3 regions of the Serratia sp. CoH_122_TC_1 genome follow, and region 3 is predicted to be linked to each of the others. Evidence: predicted binding sites of a transcription regulator. Region 3 holds the regulator's gene; each other region holds the start of a gene.
What was found. Region 3 encodes PhoB, which activates phosphate uptake and scavenging genes when phosphate is short. Its sites were predicted from a motif close to CTGTCATAAAACTGNCNNAT; they were not measured.
Positions count from the first base shown of each region.

Region 1: a site for PhoB is predicted at 993-1,012, ahead of glpT (glycerol-3-phosphate transporter). Genes of this name have one in related genera too.
Region 2: a site for PhoB is predicted at 1,222-1,241, ahead of phoA (alkaline phosphatase). Genes of this name have one in related genera too.

Region 1 covers NZ_JBXWLA010000006.1:227,729-230,002, reverse strand. Annotated here, with positions in the region: gene glpA (anaerobic glycerol-3-phosphate dehydrogenase subunit A) at 1-801, opposite strand, end outside; gene glpT (glycerol-3-phosphate transporter) at 1,167-2,274, shown strand, end outside.
Region 2 covers NZ_JBXWLA010000001.1:303,679-305,952, forward strand. Annotated here, with positions in the region: gene AC2FC2_RS01330 (ArsR/SmtB family transcription factor) at 1-408, shown strand, start outside; gene AC2FC2_RS01335 (glutathione S-transferase N-terminal domain-containing protein) at 472-1,179, shown strand; gene phoA (alkaline phosphatase) at 1,315-2,274, shown strand, end outside.
Region 3 covers NZ_JBXWLA010000007.1:137,030-139,303, reverse strand. Annotated here, with positions in the region: gene sbcD (exonuclease subunit SbcD) at 1-478, opposite strand, end outside; gene phoB (phosphate response regulator transcription factor PhoB) at 694-1,383, shown strand; gene phoR (phosphate regulon sensor histidine kinase PhoR) at 1,408-2,274, shown strand, end outside.

The DNA.
Region 1 (2,274 bases), on a different contig from region 3:
AATCAACGAAATGGTGTCACCCGGAACCAGAATGTCGGCATCTGCGGGCTTGCGGCAACGGTTGATCACCATGTTATTGATGCGATGCCCGAGGATCAGCAAAGCACCTTTCGCCGGGAACATACGAATACGCAAATCGGCATATTCCGCAATCTGCTGGCCCCAAATGCCGGCGGCGTTAACCACCATTTCGGCATGAATATCGTAGCGGCGTGCAGATTTATGGTCGAAAACGCGCACGCCGGTCACGCGATCGCCCACACGAATCAAACCAACCACCTGATGATAGGTCAGAATTTGTGCGCCGTGCTCACGGGCATCGAGCATATTCGCGGCGGTTAGTCGGAACGGATCAACAGTGCCATCGGGTACGCGCACTGCACCTATCAATGTTGGATTCGCCGCAGGCTCCAGGCGCAGTGCCAACTGTGGGTCAATCGCTTCGGCGTTGATGCCGGCACTGTGACAGGCGGCAATAAACTCTTGTTGGTAGGCCAACGAATCCTGCGGCAACGTAATAAACAGCCCATCGGTACGCTCAATGCAGTGATGTGCTATGCGTTTGAGGATACGGTTTTCTTCTATGCACTCGCGTGCCGACTCGCCGTCGGTCACCGCATAACGCGCACCACTGTGCAGCAGGCCATGGTTGCGGCCCGTCGCGCCAGTCGCGATGTCGTGGCGCTCAAGCAGTATGCAACGCAGTCCACGGCGCGCACAGTCACGCGCAATGCCCGCGCCGGTCGCGCCACCGCCGATGATGATCACATCCGTTTCGTTAGCCGGTGAATGGCTGCTCATGACACTCCCTCATGATCCGTGGTTATGCGTCTATTGAGCCACAGTCACTGGGGTCTTTGTTTGATAAGGAACAATAACGAACCTGAAACGAAAACATAATGTCCACAAAAAACCATGAATGTGATCATAATCACGATTTTTGGGTGTTTTTCTATTTCATAACGTTAACGAATCGCTCAAAATTCGCCGGTGCTTCATAAAAGTGTAACAATTGCGCCATTCATCACAGCGACACCAGGCTGATTTGACTAGGATGACGCTCGTTATGGAACATAAAAACACCACATTCGATATCCGCTCAATCATCAAATGAACGTACAAGATCATATTGATGTGATAACTAGATAAAGCCATCGGAGGCGCTCATGTTGAGTATTTTTAAGCCGGCAGCACACATTTCCCGTGTGCCGGTCGACAAAGTCGACCCGCTGTACCGTAAATTGCGCTGGCAAATTTTTATGGGGATTTTCTTCGGTTATGCCGCCTATTACCTGGTGCGCAAGAACTTCACCCTGGCCATGCCTTATTTGATTGACCAAGGTTTCAGCCGCGGTGACCTCGGTTTCGCGCTGTCCGGTATTTCTATCGCCTACGGTTTTTCCAAATTCATCATGGGGTCGGTGTCTGACCGCTCCAACCCGCGCGTATTCCTGCCCGCCGGCTTGATTTTGGCCGCAGCAGTGATGTTGTTCATGGGCTTCGTGCCTTGGGCAACGTCTAGCATCGCTGTCATGTTCGTGCTGCTGTTCCTGTGCGGTTGGTTCCAGGGAATGGGCTGGCCGCCGTGTGGCCGTACCATGGTGCACTGGTGGTCGCAGAAAGAACGCGGCGGTATTGTTTCGGTCTGGAACTGTGCCCACAACGTAGGTGGTGGTCTGCCGCCACTGCTGTTCCTGCTCGGTATGGCATGGTTCAACGACTGGCATGCTGCGCTGTATATGCCGGCCTTCGGTGCCATCCTGGTCGCCCTGATCGCCTTTGCCCTAATGCGTGACACCCCACAATCTTGTGGCCTGCCACCGATCGAAGAATACAAAAACGATTACCCGGACGATTACAGCGATAAAGCGGAAGAAGAGCTGACTGCCAAGCAAATCTTCATGCAATACATTCTGCCGAACAAGCTGTTGTGGTACATCGCCGTGGCCAACGTGTTCGTCTACCTGTTGCGTTACGGCATCCTGGACTGGTCACCGACCTACCTGAAAGAAGTGAAGCATTTTGCGCTGGACAAGTCTTCCTGGGCTTACTTCCTGTACGAATATGCCGGTATTCCGGGCACCCTGCTGTGCGGCTGGATGTCGGACAAGGTGTTCAAAGGTAACCGCGGTGCAACGGGCGTGTTCTTTATGACCCTGGTGACCATCGCCACCGTGGTTTACTGGCTGAACCCGGTCGGTAATCCTGGCATCGATATGGCCTGTATGATCACCATCGGCTTCCTGATTTATGGCCCGGTGATGTTGATCGGTC
Region 2 (2,274 bases), on a different contig from region 3:
GCCGGTGTCGAAAAACCCATCGTAAAAAGCAGTACCCCAACGTCCCTGCAGTTCGCCCGTACCTGTTATGACCATATGGCCGGTGAAATCGCGGTAAAATTGCACGATCGTTTGCACCAGCTATGCTGGCTGGAAGGCGACGAACATTACCGGTTGAGTGATATGGGCCGGACGGCTTTAACTCAGTTGGGCGTTGACTGTTCTGCGGCACTTTCCCGGCGGCGTTTCGCCTGCGGCTGTCTGGACTGGAGCGAACGTAAAGCCCATCTTGGTGGCGCACTGGGTGCCGCGTTGCTCAATACATTTATCGAACGCAGTTGGATCCGACGCCAACTCGATAGCCGCGAATTGCAACTCACCCCCGCCGGTAAAAAAGTGCTGAAAGCACATTTTGATATCACGCTCTAACCCTGCGCCGCGTTAGCTTTGCTGCAATACTGAGAAAGCACAACGTCAACCCGAGGACTCTTCATGATCGATCAAACCCAATTCCCGATCGTCAAACGCTGGCCCGCCCAGCATCCTGAAAGGCTACAACTTTACTCTCTGCCTACGCCCAACGGCGTCAAGGTTTCCATCATGTTGGAAGAGATAGGTCTGCCTTATGAACCGCACCTGATTGATATCGGCAAGAACGAGACATGGACACCGGAATTTCTGTCGCTGAATCCGAACGGCAAAATCCCGTCGATCATCGATCCCGATGGTCCTGATGGCAAACCGCTGGCCCTGTTTGAATCCGGCGCCATCCTGTTATATCTGGCGGAGAAAAGCGGGAAGTTTCTGCCGCAGGATCCTGCCCTGCGTTATGAAACTATTCAGTGGGTATTCTTCCAGATGGCGGCGGTCGGCCCCATGTTCGGTCAACTTGGTTTCTTCCACAAATTCGCCGGCCGCGAATATGAGGATAAGCGCCCATTAGAACGCTATACAAATGAATCCAAGCGCCTGCTCGGCGTGCTGGAAAGCCGACTGGAAGGCCGTGATTGGATCATGGGCCAGGATTACAGCATCGCCGACATTTCACTGCTGGGTTGGGTGCGTAATCTGATCGGCTTCTATGAAGCCCGCGAGCTGGTTGAATTCGACAGTTTCCCACGCGTGGGACAATGGCTGGAGCGTGGTCTGGCACGCCCGGCAGTGCAGCGCGGTTTGAATATCCCCGCCCGCAACGCATAATTTATTGCCTGGGATAGCCACCCGGCTATCCCATTCTCACTCCCGTCATAAAAGTGTCACGCACCTGCTCTACCCTCCTTACGTAACAAATTGATGCTAATTATGTTGTTATATTACGACAAGGAGCTTTCCCCCATACAGCATTCCGTTTCCCTGATCGCCGGTGCCGTGTTATCCGCCTTACTGTGTGCCACCGCCTTCGCCGATGACACCACCGTCAATACCGCAAGCCTTTCCGAGCGTGCAGCACGCGGCGACATCGTCGAGCCTGGTGGCGCACGCCGACTGAGCGGCGACCAAACCGCGGCACTGAAAGCGTCACTGTCCAACACAACGGCCAAAAACGTGATTTTGCTGATCGGCGATGGCATGGGTGATTCTGAAATTACCTCGGCACGTAACTATGCCGAAGGTGCAGGCGGCTATTTTAAAGGCATCGATGCCCTGCCGCTGACCGGCCAATATACCCATTACTCACTCGATAAAAAAACCCACAAACCCGACTATGTCACCGACTCCGCCGCCTCAGCGACCGCATGGTCGAGTGGTGTTAAAACCTATAACGGGGCTCTCGGCGTCGACGTCAACGGTAAAGATCAGCCGACGCTGTTAGAGATTGCCAAAGCTGCGGGTAAAGCCACGGGCAACGTCTCTACTGCCGAACTGCAAGACGCTACGCCGGCAGCACAAATTTCTCACGTTACCTCGCGTAAATGCTACGGCCCGGAAGAGACCAGCGAAAAATGCGCAACCAACGCGCTGGAAAACGGTGGCCGTGGTTCCATCAGTGAGCAGTTACTCAAAGCCCGCGCCGACGTCACGCTCGGCGGAGGTGCCAAATCCTTTAATCAGCTCGCGAAAAGCGGCGAGTGGAAAGGAAAATCACTGAAAGACCAAGCAACGGCACTTGGTTATCAATGGGTTGAGAACCTCGATGCCCTGAACGCCGTGAGCGTGGCTAATCAGCAAAAACCGCTGTTGGGGCTGTTTGCCGGCGGTAATATGCCCGTTCGCTGGCAAGGGCCGAAAGCCACCTATCACGGCAATATCGACAAACCGGCGGTAACCTGCGAAAACAACCCGGCACGCACTGCG
Region 3 (2,274 bases):
CCTCTTGCAGCGCCTGCTGTTTTTGCACGCCTGACTCACCGGCTCGGCTGGTAAGCAGATCTCGCGGGCGTAAGAACGGGATGGCGCACAGCACGGCGCCCGGTTGGCCGTCGCGTTGGTTCAGGACCACGATTTGCTGTTCGGTTTCAGCCTGCGCGTTGGCGATCACCGTCGTATTCAGGCAAGAAAGCAATTCACGCGACTCATTTAAGGTCGCCACGGAATCGTGGTTACCTCCCAGCACCACTAATTGGCAGCCGGTATGTTGCAGCTCTACCACGAAGCGGTTGTACAGTTCGCGGGCATAGCTGGGTGGCGAACCGGTATCGAACAGGTCCCCGGCGACGATCAGTGCATCCACCTGATGTTGCTCGATTTGGTCTATCAGCCAGCGCAGAAAAGCCTGGTGCTCGGCGGCACGGCTTTTGGTGAAAAAGTACTGGCCAAGATGCCAGTCAGAGGTGTGGATCAGGCGCATGACACTCCCGGGGCGATAAGCTAATGGCGGTGATTATAAAGGGCACCGCGGCGGCTGTCGTGACGGAATCATTATGACAACTGAATGATTTTTCTTTGACGTTGGAAATAATCGCTATGCTTACTGCCTATAACAGGGTGTTCTTTTCATAAAAGTGTCATAAAACTGACGCATAATGGCGCCCGCAGATAGCTAACACATTGGCAGGATTGACGATGGCAAGACGCATATTGGTGGTGGAAGACGAAGCGCCGATCCGTGAGATGGTGTGCTTTGTGTTGGAACAGAATGGTTACCAACCGTTGGAAGCCGAGGATTATGACAGTGCCGTGACACGCCTGTCTGAACCGTTCCCTGATTTAGTGTTGCTCGACTGGATGTTACCCGGGGGATCCGGCATTCAGTTTATCAAGCATATGAAGCGTGAAGCGCTAACCCGCGATATTCCGGTGATGATGCTGACAGCGCGTGGTGAAGAAGAAGACCGGGTTCGTGGTCTGGAAGTCGGTGCGGATGATTACATCACCAAACCTTTCTCGCCGAAGGAACTGGTGGCACGTATCAAGGCGGTAATGCGCCGTATTTCACCCATGGCAGTGGAAGAAGTGATTGAAATGCAAGGGCTGAGCCTGGACCCTTCCTCACACCGCGTGATGGCTAACGAGCAAGCGCTGGATATGGGGCCGACCGAGTTCAAGCTGTTGCACTTCTTTATGACCCACCCTGAGCGAGTTTATAGCCGCGAACAGTTGCTTAATCACGTCTGGGGCACTAACGTTTATGTGGAAGACCGCACCGTTGACGTGCATATCCGCCGACTCCGTAAGGCGTTAGAGACCACTGGTCATGACAAAATGGTTCAAACCGTTCGGGGCACAGGCTACCGATTCTCAACGCGCTACTGATCGCGCCGCGCTGGAGAATATGCCGTGTTAGAACGTCTATCCTGGAAGAGGCTGGCCCTGGAGCTGGCCCTTTTCTGCCTACCTGCCTTATTACTGGGGCTGATTTTCGGTTATCTGCCCTGGTTGCTGCTTGCCTCCGTGCTGGCTGCGCTGGTGTGGAACTTCTACAACCAACTTAAACTTTCTCACTGGCTGTGGGTTGACCGCAGCATGACACCGCCACCTGGGCGCTGGAGCTGGGAACCGCTGTTTTACGGCTTATACCAGATGCAACAGCGAAACCGTCGCCGACGTCGTGAGCTGGCGTTATTGATCAAACGTTTCCGCAGCGGCGCAGAGTCACTGCCTGATGCGGTGGTGATGACGACCGTTGAAGGTAACATCTTCTGGTGTAACGGGTTGGCGCAGCATCTGCTGGGTTTCCGTTGGCCTGAAGATAACGGCCAACACATCCTGAACCTGCTGCGTTATCCGGAATTCAGCCACTATCTGCAACAGCAGGAGTTCTCTCGACCGTTAACGCTGCAGTTGAACAATGAGCATTACGTTGAGTTTCGCGTGATGCCGTATTCAGAAGGGCAGCTGTTGATGGTTGCGCGTGACGTTACCCAAATGCGTCAGCTTGAAGGCGCCCGGCGCAACTTCTTTGCCAACGTCAGTCATGAGTTGCGCACTCCGCTGACGGTATTGCAGGGCTACCTGGAAATGATGAGCGACGAAGAGCTGGATGGTTCGCTGCGGGGCAAAGCGTTGGGCACCATGCAGGAACAGACTCGCCGCATGGATGGTCTGGTCAAGCAGCTGCTGACACTGTCGCGTATTGAAGCCGCGCCAAATGTAGAAATGAACGAGCGGGTCGATATTCCGTTGATGCTGCGAGTGCTGCAACGC